DNA from 3 places in the Streptomyces sp. NBC_00846 genome. Region 2 is predicted to be linked to each of the others. Evidence: riboswitches for the same ligand, from Rfam matches in the RefSeq annotation. Region 2 holds a riboswitch; each other region holds the start of a gene.

Region 1 (5,706 bases), 1.7 Mb from region 2:
CGCCCGGGAGGCGGTCGCCGACGCCGGACTCGACCCGGCGCGGTGGGAGGGCAGCAGGGTCGCGGTGGTCGTCGGCACCAGCAGCGGGGGCTCCGCCTCGCTGACCGAGCAGGCCGTCGTACTCGACCGGCACGGACCGGACGCCGTCTCGCCGTCGGGCATCCTGCTCACCATCCCGAACATGCCGGCGGCCGAGATCGCGATCCAGTTGCGGGCCACCGGTCCCAGCATGGCACCCTGCACCGCGTGTTCGTCCGGTGTCACCGCCCTGTCCGTCGCCCGCGATCTCCTGGTCACCGGGCAGTGCGACATCGCGATCGCCGGAGCCACCGAGTCGATCGTCTACCCGGCCGCCATGGCGGGGTTCGCCCGGTCCGGAGCCGCGGCCCGGGCGCACGGCGACCCGGCCAGGCGGTGCCGGCCCTTCGCGGCCGACCGTGCCGGGCTGGTCATGGGCGAGGGCGCCGCCGTCATGGTGCTGGAACGGGCGGCCGACGCCGCGGCCCGGGGCGCCGGAGCCCGGGCGCTGCTCGCGGGCACCGGCGCCACCACCGACGCCCACCACCCCACCAGCCCGCACCCGTCCGGCGCGGTCGCCCAGGCGGCGGTCGAGGCCGCGCTGCGCGGCGCGGGCTGGGCGGCCGAGGACGTCGAGCACGTCAACGCGCACGGCACGGCGACACTCATCAACGACGCCACCGAGGCCGCCCTCATCGGCCGGGTCTACCCGCACCGGCCGCCCGTCACCGCCCCGAAGGGCGTACTGGGGCACTGCATGGGGGCGGCCGGAGCGATCGAGGCCGGACTGACCGTCCTCACGCTCCAGCGCGGAGTCGTACCGCCGATCGCCAACCTGGACGCCCCGGCACCCGAGTTCGACATCAACTGCGTCACCGAAGAACCGCTGCGGCTGCCCGTCCGGCGCGCCGTCAGCCACTCCTTCGGCTTCGGCGGACACAACGCCGTGATCGCTCTACAGCGTCCGTAGGCATCAGGCAGGTGGTGCGACGGGGAGCACAGCCCGGCGTACCACCGGCCACACCGCCCATGAACTGCGCAGATGCGCGTGATAGCTTGCCAGGGCCAGTCGAACTCCACGTAGGGGTCAGGGAATCCGGTGAGAATCCGGAACTGACGCGCAGCGGTGAGGGGGACGGGCGGGGCCACGGCCACTGGGAACCACCCTCGGGTGTCCTGGGAAGGCGTCCCGTCCGACAGAACCCGAGTCCGAAGACCTGCTGGCGGCTGCGACCCGCTACCGGGCGCAGAACTCCGTACAACGGGCTCCGCGCATGGGCCCAGAGACGCAGAGGGACTCCGTGCCGTCCATAGCCAGCCCCGTCCGCACCATCGCCCTGCTCACGGCGGGACTCGTCCTGCTGACCGCCTGCGGCGGCGGAACGAGCAACTCCGCCGCGAAGTCCGGCTCCGCCGACGGATATCCCGTGACGCTGAAGAACTGCGGACGCACCGTCACCGTCGAATCCCCGCCGCGCCGCGCCGTCTCCGTCGACCAGGGGTCGACGGAGATCCTGCTGTCGCTCGGCCTCGCCGACCGGCTGGCCGCCACTGCGACCTGGACCGACCCGGTGATGAAGGGCCTGGAGAAGGCCAATGCCGAGGTCCCCAGGATCGCCGACAACCGGCCCTCGTCGGAGAAGGTCCTCGACCAGGAGCCCGACTTCATCAGCGCGTCGTTCGAATCGACCCTCGCCAAGGGTGGCGTCGCCCCCCGCGAACAGTTCGAGGAACTCGGCGTACCCACCTACGTCTCGCCCGCCGACTGCACCGGCAAGGACAACAGCGGCGGCGGCGACGGAGCCCGTACCGAGCCACTGACCATGGACAGCGTCTACGGCGAAGTGCGCGACCTGGCAAGGGTGTTCGGCGTGCAGGAGCGCGGCGACACGCTCGTGGCGCGGCTGCGGGCCCGGGTGCAGAAGGCGACCGGGTCCATCGACGCCTCGGGTGCCACCCTCCTCTACTGGTTCTCCGACTCCAAGGCCCCTTACCTGGCCGGCTGTTGCGGAGCACCCGGCATCATCACCGGGGAACTCGGCGCGAAGAACGTCTTCGACGACACACACGAGGAATGGCCGCAGATCAGCTGGGAGACCGTTGCCGACCGCAACCCCGACGTCCTGGTCATCGGCGATCTGACCCGCAAGGCACAGACCGCCGAGAGCGCCACGAAGAAGATCGAATTCCTGGAGTCCAACCCCGTCACGAAGAACATGGACGCCGTCAGGCACAAGCGGTACATCCTGCTGAGCGGCCAGGCCATGAACCCGTCCATCCGGACGGTCGAGGGTGTGGAACGCGTCGCCGCCGGGCTGCGCACGTTCGGGCTCGCGGGGTGACGGACACCGGGCGGACCACGGCGGCGGACGAGCGACGCGCCTGCGAACCGACCGCGCGCGGCGGGGACGGTGTACGGAAGCTGCGCGGCGGGGACGAGACACGAAAGCTGCGCGGCGGGGACGGTGTACGGAAGCTGCGCGGCGGGGACGAGACACGAAAGCTGCGTGGCGGGGACGGTGTACGGAAGCTGCGTGGCGGGATCCTGTGGGCCTGCGGCGTCGCGCTGCTCGTGCTGTCCGTCGCGGTCGCCGTCACCATCGGCCCCGCCCGAATCTCCGTCGCCGACGTCTGGTCCACGGTGGCCGCCCACCTCGGCTGGGGCCGGACGCGGCTCACCCCGATCCGGGACGGCATCATCTGGAACCTGCGCATGCCGCGCACCCTGCTCGCAGCGGTGTGCGGCGCCGGGCTCGCGGTGTGCGGCACCGTCATGCAGTCCCTGCTCCGCAACCCGCTCGCCGACCCGTTCGTCCTCGGCGTCTCCTCCGGTGCGTCGACCGGCGCGGTCGTGGTCGTCGTCCTCGGGGCCGGTGGGGGAGTGGTGTCGCTCTCGGCCGGCGCGTTCATCGGCGCACTGTGCTCGTTCGCCCTGGTTCTGCTGCTGAGCCACACCCTGGGCGGCACGACCGACCGGGTCGTTCTCTCCGGTGTGGCCGCCATGCAGCTGTTCTCCGCGCTCACCTCCTTCGTGGTGATGACTTCCGCCGATGCCGAGCAGACCCGTGGGGTGCTGTTCTGGCTGCTCGGCTCGCTCAGCGGGGTCGGCTGGACCGATGTGTGGGTCTGTTCCGCCGTTCTCGTCCTGACGCTGCTGGTCTGCCTCGGACACGCCCGTACGCTCGACGCCTTCGCGTTCGGCGTGGACGCCGCCGCCGCGCTCGGCGTCCAGGTCGCCCGCACCCGGATCGTGCTGCTCTGCACGACCGCGCTGCTGACCGCCGCGCTCGTCAGCTCGGCGGGCGCCGTCGGCTTCGTCGGACTGGTACTGCCGCACGCCGCCCGGGCACTCGCCGGCTCCGGGCACCGGCGGCTGCTGCCGGTCACCGCACTGGCCGGAGCCGTGTTCCTGGTCTGGGTCGACACGCTCGCCAGGACGGTCCTCGATCCGCAGGAGGTGCCGGTGGGTGTCGTCACCGCGCTCATCGGCGTGCCCGCGTTCGTCCTGGTCCTGTACCGCACCCGGAGGATCACATGACGGGGGGAGCGACGGACGGGCTGCGTGCCGAGCGGGTCGGACGGGCGGCGGGCGGCCGCCTCGTCCTCGACGGGGTCCACCTCGCCCCGCCGCCCGGCGCGACCGTCGGGCTGATCGGGCCGAACGGCTCCGGCAAGTCCACCCTGCTGCGGGTGCTCGCCGGGGTGCTCGCCCCGGAGACGGGCGTGGTCACCCTCGACGGCCGGCGGCTCGACGAGATCGGCCGCCGGACCGTGGCCCAGCGAGTCGCCGTGGTCGACCAGCATGCCGTCACCCAGGTCGAGTTGAGCGTCCTGGACGTCGTGCGCCTCGGGCGCGTCCCGCACCGCAGGGCCTGGTCGGCGCCCGGCCGGGCGGACGACGACGCGGTGCGCGAGGCCCTCGAGCGGACCGGTCTCGCCGACCGGGCCGGCCAGTCCTGGCACACCCTCTCCGGAGGCGAGCGGCAACGCGTCCAGATCGCGCGCGCACTGGCTCAGCAACCACGTGAACTGCTCCTCGACGAGCCGACGAACCACCTCGACATCCAGCACCAGCTGGAACTGCTGTCACTGATCACCTCGCTGCCCCTCACCTGCGTGATCGCACTGCACGACCTCAACCTGGCCGCGATGTTCTGCGACCGGATCGTCGTCCTGGAGGAGGGACGTGTGGTGGCCGCCGGAAGCCCCACCGAAGTGATCACCGAGGAACTCATCGCCGACGTCTACCGGGTGCGGGCGCTGGTCACTCCGGACGGCCCCGACGGGCGGCCCACGGTGCGCTTCCTGCCGGAGCCCTGACGGCGAGAGAGCGGGCCCCGGCACCTCACGGGGCCCGCCCCTCACTCGCGTTCTCGTGCGGCTGTCGGCCGCTCTGCGCGGGGGTCAGTGGCGGCGCCCTCGGCCGGACTCGCCACCCATGCCCTTGCCTCCGATGTCTCCGCCCCCGATGCTCTTGTCGTCCGCGTAGTCGATCTGTTCCTTGCGGAGTTCGGCGGACACCTCCTTCTGCTCGGTCACCTTCTTGGTCTCCATGCGCACCCGCTCGACCGGCACGGTCTCCTTGCGCGTGGTGGCGCGCTCGGCGTGCAGGGTCACCTCGACATCCTGCTCGCGGATGTCCGTGGGCCCCGTCGCCCTGTCGCCGGGCCGCAGCGGTTCACGGATGACCCGTACCTCTTCGTGCATCACCGGCACCGTCCTGGTCACGTTCTCGGTGACGACGTACTTGTGCAGGCGTGCCTTGCCGCTCTCGTACTCCTCGGTGCCGACGAGCAGTTGCTCCTCGCAGCGGATCAACTCCTCCTTGCCGCCGAGGTCCGCGGCGGTCCGCTCGGCACCCGCCCCGGCGCCGACGAGGGGCCGGGCCGTGCCGGCCGTCCCGGTGTCGCGGTGCCTGCCCGGACCCGTACCGGTTCCCGCGCCGGCCATGCCGGTCGTGCCCGACGTGGTGGTGCGGGAGGCGTCCGTGCCGGAGGCGGAGGTGCCGGCCGCGCCCATGGCTCCGGTGCCGGCGGCTCCCGCCGCGCCCGCGGCCGTGGTGCCGGTCCCGGACGTCGTGGTGCCGGACCGTCCGCCGAGCCGGGTGGTGGTGTTCCTGGCGAGGCCGTAATGGCGGTAGAGCTCCTCCTCCTCCGCCACGGACAGATGCGCGTCCGCGTCCACCCGTGGGGCTTCCTTGACGCGGTCCTTCGGATGCGTGATGTGCAGGTCGGAGCCCACGCGACGGGCCCCGGCGAGCGGCACGAAACTCTCCTTCATGCCGAACAGGCCGGTTTTCACCGTGATCCAGTCCGGGCGGCCGGTGTTGTCGTCGATGTACACCCGGCCCACACTGCCGATCTTCTCGCCCGCGGTGTCGTACACCGTCAGGCCGTCGAGCTCTCCGGAATCCGTGAAACCGTCAGCGGCTCCCATGGCCGATCCCTCCTCGCCCGGGCGCGTCCTGTGGCTGGATCCATCAGGGGAGGCGCGTCCGATTTCCATCGCGCCTCACCCGGATGGACGCTGCAACCTCCCCGGCTGCGCAGTCCCGCCGTCACATGTGCGGCGCTTGGGCAATGGCCGCCCGTCACGCCGGTGCGGACGCCCCCCTTCCGTTAGGCCAATCGGGTGAGGCGTGAAGGGTGTGCGCCCTGTGCGTGAACTCCTGACCGCGCGAAGAACGCA
Region 2 (5,706 bases):
CAGCCGCACACCGACGACGAACAGCCCGATCTTGATGAAGGCCCCGTACGAACGGGCCCACGGCGCGTCCGTACGCCGCGCCGCGACCACATAGCCCGCCACCGCCACCAGCAGTCCGAGCAGCAGCGGATTGGTGGTCCGGGACGCGGCGGTGGCGAGGCCGAGCGCCCACAGCCACCAGGCCCCGGCGGGCAGCGCGTTGCTACGGGTCGCCCCGGGGGCGCGCAGCGGGCGGCGCGGCCGGACCGGGCCGGTGGTCGGGGCGGTCATCCGCGGCGGCGGGCCTGTACGACCGCGGCTATGCCGAGGACGAGTACGGCGCCGACACCGACGAGCACCCCGACGGACGGACCGCCACCGGAGTCGCCGGATCCACCGGAGGCGCTGGAGCCGCCGGCGGCGGAAGCGGAGGACCTGGCGGACTCGGCGGGAGCCGCGGATCCGGAGGCGGCAGGCGTCCCGTGCCCGTCGCCCGAGACCTGTTCGCCGCAGCCGGAGCCGGGATACCCGGATATGGCGCAGAGCAGCGCGGCGCTGCTGTAGCGCAGCGGCTTGGCCACCGAGGCGAGCGCCTCCGCGGTGCTGGCGTCCGGGGCGACCTGTGCGCACGCGGTACGCGACGCGGGCGGCGTCTCGCCGGCCGGGGCGTCCGCCGCGGTGCCCGGATCGATGACCAGCGCGACCCGCTTACTGCCGTCCTTGGCCGGGGTGCCCGCGCAGATCTTCGCGAAGTCGGGGGAGTGGCGCGGTTTCGCCGCGTCCTGGGAGTCCTTGCTCACGGCGAAGCGGAAGCCCTGCACCGCGCCGTCGTCCGGCCGGACCAGGGACGGGCCCTGGGTGGCGTACGTCCAGCCGGTGCCGGAGCCCTCCCAGAACGACCAGTACCGGTAGCCCGCCGCCTGGGCCGTCCCCGCGCCGAGCACGGCCAGGACGGCGCTCAGGACCACCAGGAGAGCGGCGGTCCTTCCCGCCCGCCTCACAGCTGCCGGTTCTTCCGGCGGCCGCTGATCAGGAAGCCGGCGCCCGCACCGACGACGAGACCGATGCCGACGTACCACCACACACCGCCGATCACGTCGTCGCCGCTGTGGACCTCGTCCTTCTCCGTCGCCACGTACCCGGTGTCGGCGGTCGGGTCGGGCGTCGTGATCGCCGCGGGCGCGGGGCCGGTCGCGTTCAGCCGGTCGACGAGGTTGACGCCGCCGAAGTGGCGGGCGTCGGCGCCGGCCGCGTGCGCGGCCAGGATCAGCTGCGCGTAGGCGGCCGGGCCGCCCTGCTCGGCCCAGGACCCGGAGTTCTTCTTCAGCCAGGTCATGGCCTTGGCGGTCTCGTCCTGGTGGCCCGCGGCGGACAGCGCGACGACCGCGTCCGCGGTGTTGCCGAAGTCGGGCTGCGGGGTGGAGTCGGCGGCGCCGGGCATCGGCGCCAGGTCGAGGTGACCGCTGGTGGCGAGGGCACCTGCAAGGAAGTGGGCGCCGTTCTGGGCGGCCTGCTCGGGCGTGAGACCGGAGCCGGGGTGGCAGCTGGGCGCCTTGGAGGAGGTGTTGTTCCCGACGGCCAGGGCCTTGCCCATCGTGCCGAGCACGGCGGCCGCGGTGGCGTCCGCGTTGGCGGCGAGCTTCCCGGCCTTGTCGGGCTGGTAGGCGAAGGCACCGCCGTCCTTGCCGCCGCACGGGATCGCGAGCGCCAGCAGCGGGTCGTAGGGGGTCTTGCCGCCGGGGGTGGTGATGTCGCCGAGCCGCTGGCCCTGCCGGGCGAGGGCGCCGATCACGAGCGAGGTGGAGTTGGCGTCGCTGGCCGCGCCCGCGGCGTAGCCCCAGCCGCCGTCCTCGTTCTGCACGGACTTCAGCCAGCGGACCGAGTCGTTCACGGTCTCCCGGTGCCCGCCCACCTCGACGAGCGCCTGGACGGCGGCCGCGGTGGCGTTGGTGTCCAGCATGGTCTTGTCGGTGCACGGCTGGGAGACGTCGGGCCGGTACGCGGCGTAGGCGCCGTTGGAGCACTGCTGGGCGATCAGCCAGTCCACCGCCTTCGCGGCGGGCGTGACGCCCTCTACCCGCTGGGCGAGGAAGGCCAGCGACTGCCGCCAGACACCGTCGTAGGTGGGGTCCTTCGTGCCGTACAGCCCGGACGGCAGTGCGGCGGACGGCGAGGACGACGGGGACGGCGCTGCGATCGCGACCGGGGCAGCGGCCGCACAGAGCACGGTGGCGGTGGCGGCGAGCGTTGCTGCTCTGCGGCGTACGGTCATGGCGGGCGGGGCCTCTCCTGCGGGGGGATCCGGGCACAGGCACGCTCACGCACCAGGCTCCGGCCCCGTATACCTCGACGGTGCCGACCACCGGGGTTCCGGTGGCCGCGAGCCGGTCACGACCGCGGACAGGGCATTCCGACTCACCGTCCTGGACGACGGTTCACGGCTGCGTGGTCAGTGCCGGATTTGCACCGGCTTCCCCCTGAACGGGCATGATGACGACTCGCACACTCTACCGGGCGGCTCCGGACGGACTCCGGGCCGGTGGCGGCGCGGGCCCGCTGCCGCCGTAGCCGGGTGGTCACACCGCGATGTACGTCACCGGCTCGCTCCCCGCCACCGCCTCCGCGCGACCCAGCTTCACCAGCCGCCGCAGATGCGCCTCGGCCTCCGAGACGGCGATGTTCCGCGAACCGTGCGGGATCTGCTCCCAGGGCCGGTTCCACTCCATCCGCTCGGCCAGCTCCCACGGAGTCAGCGGTGTGGCCAGCAGCGCGAGCAGCCCGGTCAGCCGGTCCTCGTGGTGGTCCAGGAGTTCCCGTACGCGCCCCGCGGAATCCGCGAACGCGTACTGATGGGCGGGCAGCACCTCCGCGGCCCCGAGCCCGCCGATGCGCTCCAGCGAGTCGAGGTAGTCGCCGAGGGGGTCGGTGACCGTCGTGTCGTCCGGGTCCTCGTACAGCCCGATGTGCGGGCTGATCCCCGGCAGCAGATGATCGCCCGAGAAGAGCCTCCCCCGCCCCGGCAGATTGCCCGGATGCTCCTCCTCCAGATGCAGACAGACATGGCCGGGCGTGTGCCCCGGCGTCCAGATGGCCCGCAGCGTGCGCCCCGCCAGATCGAGAAGCTCCCCGGGGACGATCTCCCGGTCCGGAAGCGCGGCCCGCAGCCCCGGCAGGGTCCGCATCCGGCCCCCGTCCGCCGCGGCGGCCCGCAACGGCGCGAGATGCTCCTCGGGCGCACCGACCGTGGTGAGCTTCGCCACCAGGTACTTCAGCCAGGTACCCGGTTCCGACTCCCGGGTCCGGCGCACGATCGCCGCGTCCGCCGCGTGCATGGCGATCCAGGCCCCGGACGCCTCACGGACCTGCCCGGACAGCCCGTGGTGATCGGGGTGGTGGTGGGTGATGACCACCCCGTGGATGTCACCGACACCCGTCCCGACGGCGTCGAGCCCGGCGGTGAGCGTGTCCCACGCCTCCGGATCGTCCCAACCCGTGTCGATCAGGACCGGCCCGCGATCGGTGTCGAGGACGTGCACGAGGGTGTGGCCGAGTGGATTGTCCGGGATGGGGACCTTGATGCTGTGCACGCCCCCGCCGTGGTCGGTCACCTGCGCGGTCACCTGTGTCATGGGGCCCCATCTCTCTCTCGGCGGCGTGCAGTTGTGGTACGTCGCGCCCACTGTAACCAGAACTTGTTTCAGTAGTAGCCGGTCGACTGTCCGTAGGTGGTGCGCACACGTCGTGCGCCGTGGGCGGTGAGGGGCGATCCGTTGTGCCCGGGCGGGCTTCGTCGCGGCCGTGGACTCCTGGAACTGGAACTGGTATCAGTTCTGACACAGAGTCAGACAATGAGTCGGGTAACGTGCCGGGCCGCGGGAGGCAGCAGCCATGACCGAGCTTGTCGAACACGGAAAACTTTTCATCGGCGGGGAGTTGGTCGATCCGCTGGGCCGGGATGTCATCGAGGTCATCTCCCCGCACACCGAACAGGTCATCGGCCGGGTGCCGCATGCCTGCGAGGGGGACGTGGACCGAGCCGTCGCCGCCGCCCGACGGGCGTTCGACGACGGGCCCTGGCCGCGGATGACCGTGGACGAACGGATCGCGGTGATCACCCGGATCAAGGACGCGTTCGCCGCGCGGTACGAGGAGATCGCCCGGGTCATCAGCACGGAGAACGGCACCCCGTACACGTCGAGTGTCATGGTGCAGGCGCTCGCCGCGATGATGGTGTGGGACGCGGCGATCACCGTCGCCCGCGGCTTCTCGTACGAGGAGCGCCGGGACGGGGCGCTCGGGCCGCTGCTCGTGCGCCGGGAGCCGGTGGGGGTGGTCGCGGCCGTGGTGCCGTGGAACGTCCCGCAGTTCACCGCCGCCGCGAAACTCGCGCCCGCGCTGCTGGCCGGCTGCTCCGCCGTACTCAAGGTCTCGCCCGAATCCCCTCTGGACGCCTACATCCTGGCCGAGATCGTCGCCGAGGCGGGGCTGCCGGAGGGGGTGCTCTCGATCCTGCCGGCCGACCGCGAGGTCAGCGAGTACCTGGTCGGGCATTCCGGCGTCGACAAGGTGTCGTTCACCGGGTCCGTGGCCGCGGGACGCCGGGTGATGGAGGTCGCCTCCCGCAACCTCACCCGCGTCACGCTGGAACTGGGCGGCAAGTCCGCCGCCGTGATCCTCCCGGACGCCGACCTGGACGCGGCCGTCGCGGGCATCGTCCCCTTCGCCTGGATGATCAACGGCCAGGCGTGTGTGGCCCAGACCCGCATCCTCGTGCCGCGTTCCCGCTACGACGAGACGGCCGAGGCGTTCGCTGCCGCGGCGGGTGCGCTGAAGGTCGGGGACCCGCTCGACCCCGCCACCGAACTCGGCCCCCTCGTCGCGCGACGCCAGCAGCAGCGCTCGCTCGACTACATCCGGATCGGCCAGGACGAGGGCGCCAAGATCCTTACCGGCGGCGGCCGCCCGGCCTCCCAGGAGCGGGGCTGGTACGTCGAGCCGACCCTCTTCGGCGACGTCGACAACTCCATGCGCGTCGCCCGTGAGGAGATCTTCGGTCCGGTCATCTGCCTGCTGCCGTACGGCGACGAGGACGAGGCCGTACGGATCGCCAACGACTCGGACTACGGCCTCAGCGGCAGCGTCTGGACCGCCGACACCGAGCGCGGCATCGACGTCGCCCGTCGGGTCAGGACGGGCACGTACAGCGTGAACACCTTCAGCCTCGACATGCTCGGCCCCTTCGGCGGCTACAAGAACTCGGGGATGGGACGGGAGTTCGGCCCCGAGGGATACGCCGAGTACTTCGAGCACAAGATGATTCACCTGCCGGCCGGATACGAGGGGGCGTGATGGGGGACCGCTGGAACGTCGAGGTCGACCGCGGGGTCTGCATCGGCTCCGGGATGTGCGTGAACCAGGCACCGGGCGGATTCACGCTGGACTCCGCCCGGCAGTCCCACCCGTCGGCCCCGGAGACCGACGCCAACGAGACGATCCTCGCCGCGGCCGAGGGGTGCCCGGTCGAGGCGATCACGATCACGCTGATCGGCTCGGGGGAGGCCGTCTTCCCGCCGGAGGAGTAGGCGCAGGAGCGGACGAGGCGGCGACGGGTCGCAAGCCGATGCGCATGACGATCCGTCTGAGCGTGGGCCTGTGCGGTCGATGCAGGCCAGGTCGGGGGCGAGGCGGTCGGTCCGTTTCCTGAGCTGACCGGTTCCGGGTCGTCCA
Region 3 (5,706 bases), 3.1 Mb from region 2:
CCCCTCGGCGGAGACCACGGCGAAGTCGTGCACCGGCAGGCCCACGTCGCTGCGGTCGAGGCCGAAGACCTCGCACAGCACGCCCAGTTCGAAGGGGTGCACCTCGTCGAGCAGTAGAGCGGCGACATTTTTCAGCATGGATCCAGTGTGGCAGTAATTCGATGCTCCATGACAGTCCTGCCACTGCCGGATGATGTCCCCGCGGACGAGAGTGGAGCCATGAACACAATCCTGAACCTCCTGGGCACAGCCGTACTTTTCGCCCTCGTCCTGCTCCCCGCCCTGCTCGGACTCGCCCGGGAGCGCCGCATCGACCGCCAGTTGCGGGAGGCGGAACGGGCCTGGGGAGACGCGTCCCCGGAAACGGCGGACGCCGCGCAGCCGGTCACGGCCACGCGGCGCCCCTACCTCAGAAGCTGGGCCAGGATCTAGACCCGAAAAGAATCTAGAAGTCGTCGTCGAAGGCGACCGAGCCCTCCACCGCCACCTGGTACGCCGACGGACGGCGCTCAAAGAAGTTCGTCAGCTCCTGGACACCCTGCAACTCCATGAACGAGAAGGGGTTCGACGATCCATAGACCGGAGCGAGACCGAGCCTACGGAGGCGATCGTCGGCCACGCACTCCAAGTACTGCCGCATGGAGTCGGTATTCATTCCAGGCAGGCCGTCACCGCAGAGGTCGCGGCCGAACTGGAGCTCAGCTGCGACCGCTTCCTCGAGCATCGCGGAGATGTCCTTCTCCAGCTCCTCGTCGAAGAGGTCGGGCTCCTCCTTGCGGACCGTGTCGACCACCTCGAATGCGAAGCTCATGTGGCAAGTTTCATCCCGGAAGACCCAGTTCGTCCCCGTGGCGAGACCGTGCAGCAGACCCCGTGAGCGGAACCAGTAGACGTACGCGAACGCGCCGTAGAAGAACAGCCCCTCGATGCACGCCGCGAAGCAGATCAGGTTCAGCAGGAAGCGACGGCGGTCGGCCTTCGTCTCCAGCCGCTCGATCTTCTCGACCGAATCCATCCACTTGAAGCAGAACTGCGCCTTCTCACGGATGGACGGAATCTCCTCGACCGCGTCGAACGCGGCGGCCCGGTCGTCCGGATCGGGCAGATAGGTGTCCAGCAGCGTCAGATAGAACTGGACGTGCACGGCCTCCTCGAAGAGCTGCCGCGAGAGATACAGCCGCGCCTCGGGGGAGTTGATGTGCTTGTACAGCGTCAGCACGAGGTTGTTGGAGACGATCGAGTCGCCCGTCGCGAAGAACGCGACCAGCCGGCCGATCATGTGCTGCTCACCGGGGGACAGCTTGGCGAGGTCGGCGACGTCGGAGTGCAGGTCGACCTCCTCCACCGTCCAGGTGTTCTTGATCGCGTCGCGGTAGCGCTCGTAGAAGTCCGGGTAACGCATCGGCCGCAGGGTCAGTTCGAAGCCCGGGTCCAGCAGGTTCTTCTCGGAGTTGGTGGAGCTCATCACTGGCAGGCCTCGCAGGACTCGGGGTTTTCGAGGGAGCAGGCGATCGCGTCCGCGTCGGGCGTCGAGGCCTGCTGTACGGGAATGGGGGCGGTGGCCGCGGCCCGGCCGGAGGCGGCGCGGGCGATCCGGGTCGCCGGGCGCGAGCGCAGGTAGTACGTCGTCTTCAGCCCCTGCTTCCAGGCGTACGCGTACATCGAGGAGAGCTTGCCGATCGTCGGCGTCTCCAGGAACAGGTTCAGCGACTGGCTCTGGTCGAGGAACGGCGTACGGGCCGCCGCCATGTCGATCAGTCCGCGCTGCGGGATCTCCCACGCCGTGCGGTACAGCGCCCGCACCTCCTCCGGGATCCAGGCGAAGCCCTGCACCGAGCCGCTCGCCTCGCGCAGCGCCTCACGGGTCCGCGCGTCCCACACCCCGAGCTGTTTCAGCTCCTCCACCAGATACGCGTTGACCTGGAGGAACTCACCGCTGAGCGTCTCGCGCTTGAAGAGGTTGGAGACCTGCGGCTCGATGCACTCGTACACACCCGCGATCGAGGCGATCGTCGCCGTCGGCGCGATGGCGAGCAGCAGCGAGTTGCGCATCCCGGTCTTCGCGATCCGGGCGCGCAGCGCCTCCCAGCGCTCCGGCCAGTTCAGCTCGGTGTCGTAGTGGTCCGGGTGCAGCACCCCGCGCGCGGCCCGCGTCTCCGACCAGGCAGGCAGCGGGCCGGACCGCTCGGCGAGATCGCAGGACGCCTCGTACGCCGCGAGCATGATCCGCTCGGAGATCTTCGTGGAGAGCGCACGGGCCTCGGGGGAGTCGAACGGCAGCCGCAGCTGGAAGAAGACGTCCTGGAGACCCATCGCGCCCAGACCGACCGGGCGCCACTTCGCGTTGGAGCGGCCGGCCTGCTCGGTCGGGTAGAAGTTGATGTCGACGACCCGGTCAAGGAAGGTCACGGCGGTACGGACGGTGGCGTCCAGCCGCTCCCAGTCGATGGAACCGTCGGCGACGAACGCGCCGAGGTTGACCGAACCCAGGTTGCAGACGGCCGTCTCGGCGTCGTCGGTGACTTCGAGGATCTCGGTGCACAGATTCGACGAGTGGACGACGCGGCCCGGCTCGGCGGTCTGGTTCGCGGTCCGGTTGGAGGCGTCCTTGAACGTCATCCAGCCCTGGCCCGTCTGCGCCAGGGTCCGCATCATCCGGCCGTACAGCTCGCGGGCCGGCATCGACTTGCGGGCCAGCCCCTTGGCCTCGGCGGCCCGGTACACGGCGTCGAACGCGTCGCCCCACAGGTCGACCAGCTCGGGGACGTCGGCGGGCGAGAACAGCGACCAGTCGCCGTCCGCGTCGACCCGGCGCATGAACTCGTCCGGGATCCAGTGCGCCAGGTTGAGGTTGTGCGTACGCCGCTGGTCCTCGCCCGTGTTGTCGCGCAGCTCCAGGAACTCCTCGATGTCCGCGTGCCAGGTCTCCAGGTAGACGGCGGCGGCGCCCTTGCGACGGCCGCCCTGGTTGACCGCGGCGACGGACGCGTCGAGCGTCTTCAGGAACGGCACGATGCCGTTGGAGTGCCCGTTGGTGCCACGGATCAGCGAGCCGCGGGCGCGGATGCGGGAGTACGAGAGACCGATGCCGCCCGCGTGCTTCGAGAGCCGCGCCACCTGGTGGTAGCGGTCGTAGATCGAGTCGAGTTCGTCGAGCGGGGAGTCCAGCAGGTAGCAGGAGGACATCTGCGGGTGCCGGGTGCCGGAGTTGAACAGGGTCGGCGAGGACGGCAGATAGTCGAGCCGGCTCATCAGCCCGTACAGCGACGCCACTTCGTCCAGGGCGCGCTGCCCCGCTTCTGAACCGAGTGCAGTGTTCTCAGCGAGCCCGGACGCGACCCGCAGCATGAAGTGCTGGGGCGTCTCGATGACCTGGCGGGTGTGCGGGTGGCGCAGCAGATAGCGGCTGTGCAGGGTCCGCAGCCCGAAGTAGCCGAAGCGGTCGTCGGCGCCGGCGGCCAGCGAACGCTCCACCAGCGCGTCGAGGGCGGCCGCGTGCAGCGCGACGAACTCGGCGGTGCGGTCCGCGATCAGGCCCTCGCGGTGTCCGACGGCGATCGAGGCGGAGAAGGAGACGGCGCCCTGGCCGGCCGCCTCGTCGGCGATGGCGAGGGTCAGGAGCCGGGCGGCGAGCCGGGAGTAGGCGGGGTCCTCGGAGATCAGCCCCGCGGCGGCCTCGGTGGCCAGCGCGCGCAGTTCGGCCTCGTCCGCCCGGGCGCTGCGGCCGCGCAGCGCGGCGGCGGCGACGCGACCGGGGTCGGTGTCGGGCAGATCGACGGTGAGGCCGGTCAGGGTCCGCAGCAGCGCGGTTCCCGGTCCGTCGTGTGCGGTTGCCTCGGACTCGGCCGCTTCGGACGCGGCGACTGAAGCCGGATCGGCTGGCGCGATGGTCACGTGGTGCTCTCCCTCGCTCGGCTCGGGGCCGGCGGGGAACGGGGCAGCCGGACAGAGGCGGGCCCGGGTCGGGGCAGCACTCCGCACGGCGTCCACCGGCCCAACCGCGAGGCCCGGACGTCTGGCATCCGGTTCGGTCGAGCCGGATGAACTGTCGGCAGGTCCTCGGACTTACTCGGGGGTGCGCAAAAGCGCACCGAACATACCGTTGCGGGACAGTTCCGGATTCGCACCGGATTCCCCTGCGGCGACAGCGAGCATGAGCATACATGTGGGGGCCGTCCGCTGAGGCAGCCCCCACATGTTGTGTCGCGCAACATAACTCGGGGCGCGCGTACGGCCCGCCGCCGAGCGCACGGACGGCCCGTCGCGCCCCGCTGGAGGGGGCTCGACGGGCCGTCGTACGGCTGTGGGAGCGGCCGTCAGCGGCCGCCGCCCGGCGCCCCTGCCGCGGCCGGCGGGAGCTCCACCTGGACGCCCTTGTCGCCCGCGTCGGCCGTGTAGTCGGCCGGCGAGGTCTCGTCGATCCCGGCGGGTGCCTTCACGGCGTTCAGGACGAAGGTGAGCACCACCGTCACCACCACGTTCAGCACGAACGCCGTGAGACCGATGTAGCCGATCTCGCCGATGCCCGGGATCTCCTTGGACGACCCGCCGAAGTGCGCCTGGGTCGGGCTGGCGACGCCGTACGCGGCCACCGTCCCGTACACCATGCCGACCGCCCAGCCCGCGAGCAGCGCCCAGCGGTGGAACCAGCGGGTGAACAGGCCGCCGACCAGGGCCGGCATCGTCTGGAGGATCCAGATCCCGCCGAGCAGCTGGAAGTTGATCGCGACCGTCTTGTCCATGGTGAGGACGAAGGCGAGCGCGCCGACCTTCACCAGTAGCGACACCAGCTTGGAGACCTTGGTCTCCTGCTCCGGGGTCGCGTCCGGCTTCAGGAAGTCCTTGTAGATGTTGCGGGTGAAGAGGTTCGCCGCGGCGATCGACATGATCGCGGCGGGCACCAGCGCGCCGATGCCGATGGCGGCGAACGCGACACCCGCGAACCAGTCCGGGAACATGGTCTCGAACAGCTGCGGGATGGCCAACTGGCCGTTGTCGACCTTGATTCCGGCGGCGATCGCCATGAAGCCGAGCAACGCCAGCAGGCCCAGCATCAGCGAGTACAGCGGCAGGATCGTGGTGTTGCGCCGGATCACATTGCGGCTGCGGCTGGAGAGCGTCGCCGTGATCGAGTGCGGATACATGAACAGCGCCAGCGCCGAGCCCAACGCCAGGGTGGCGTAACCCCATTGACCCGCCTCGCCCGGCGCGAGCGCGCCGCGCGGCTTGCCGGTCGCCGGATTGGTCTGCGAGAACGCCTCGCCCGCCTTGGCGAAGATGTTGTCGAAGCCGCCGAGCTTGATCGGGATGTAGATGATCGCCACCACGATGACCAGATAGATCAGTCCGTCCTTGACGAACGCGATCAGCGCGGGTGCCCGCAGACCGGACGAGTAGGTGTACGCGGCGAGCACCGCGAACGCGATCAGCAGCGGCAGGTCCTTGACGAACCAGTGGGTGTTCTCGCCGCCGCCGACGCCCATCACGTCCAGCACCGCCTGGATACCGACGAGTTGGAGCGCGATGTACGGCATCGTGGCGAGGATGCCCGTGACGGCGACCGCCAGCGACAGTCCCTTCGAGCCGAAGCGGCCGCGGACGAAGTCCGAGGTGGTCACGTAGCCGTGCTTGTGCGAGACCGACCAGAGCCGCGGCAGGAAGGTGAAGATCAGCGGGTACACGAGGATCGTGTACGGCACGGCGAAG

Evidence for each region. A riboswitch is a leader RNA that binds a small molecule or an ion and turns the genes downstream of it on or off. The one in region 2 is predicted to bind cobalamin.
Region 1: linked by a shared signal. The riboswitch ahead of OG936_RS01335 (ABC transporter substrate-binding protein) and the one ahead of OG936_RS09330 (hypothetical protein) in region 2 are both predicted to bind cobalamin.
Region 3: linked by a shared signal. The riboswitch ahead of OG936_RS23710 (ribonucleoside-diphosphate reductase subunit alpha) and the one ahead of OG936_RS09330 (hypothetical protein) in region 2 are both predicted to bind cobalamin.

The regions. Positions count from the first base shown of each region.
Region 1 covers NZ_CP108846.1:271,163-276,868, reverse strand. Annotated here, with positions in the region: gene OG936_RS01340 (beta-ketoacyl-[acyl-carrier-protein] synthase family protein) at 1-988, shown strand, start outside; cobalamin riboswitch at 1,068-1,258, shown strand; gene OG936_RS01335 (ABC transporter substrate-binding protein) at 1,320-2,360, shown strand; gene OG936_RS01330 (FecCD family ABC transporter permease) at 2,522-3,556, shown strand; gene OG936_RS01325 (ABC transporter ATP-binding protein) at 3,553-4,338, shown strand; gene OG936_RS01320 (DUF2382 domain-containing protein) at 4,423-5,454, opposite strand.
Region 2 covers NZ_CP108846.1:2,010,749-2,016,454, reverse strand. Annotated here, with positions in the region: gene OG936_RS09340 (energy-coupling factor transporter transmembrane component T) at 1-270, opposite strand, end outside; gene OG936_RS09335 (SCO2322 family protein) at 267-980, opposite strand; gene OG936_RS09330 (hypothetical protein) at 977-2,251, opposite strand; cobalamin riboswitch at 2,361-2,496, opposite strand; gene OG936_RS09325 (MBL fold metallo-hydrolase) at 2,556-3,608, opposite strand; gene OG936_RS09320 (aldehyde dehydrogenase) at 3,868-5,328, shown strand; gene OG936_RS09315 (ferredoxin) at 5,328-5,561, shown strand.
Region 3 covers NZ_CP108846.1:5,108,927-5,114,632, forward strand. Annotated here, with positions in the region: gene OG936_RS23695 (helix-turn-helix domain-containing protein) at 1-138, opposite strand, end outside; gene OG936_RS23700 (hypothetical protein) at 220-432, shown strand; gene OG936_RS23705 (ribonucleotide-diphosphate reductase subunit beta) at 446-1,465, opposite strand; gene OG936_RS23710 (ribonucleoside-diphosphate reductase subunit alpha) at 1,465-3,894, opposite strand; cobalamin riboswitch at 4,033-4,168, opposite strand; gene mctP (monocarboxylate uptake permease MctP) at 4,317-5,706, opposite strand, start outside.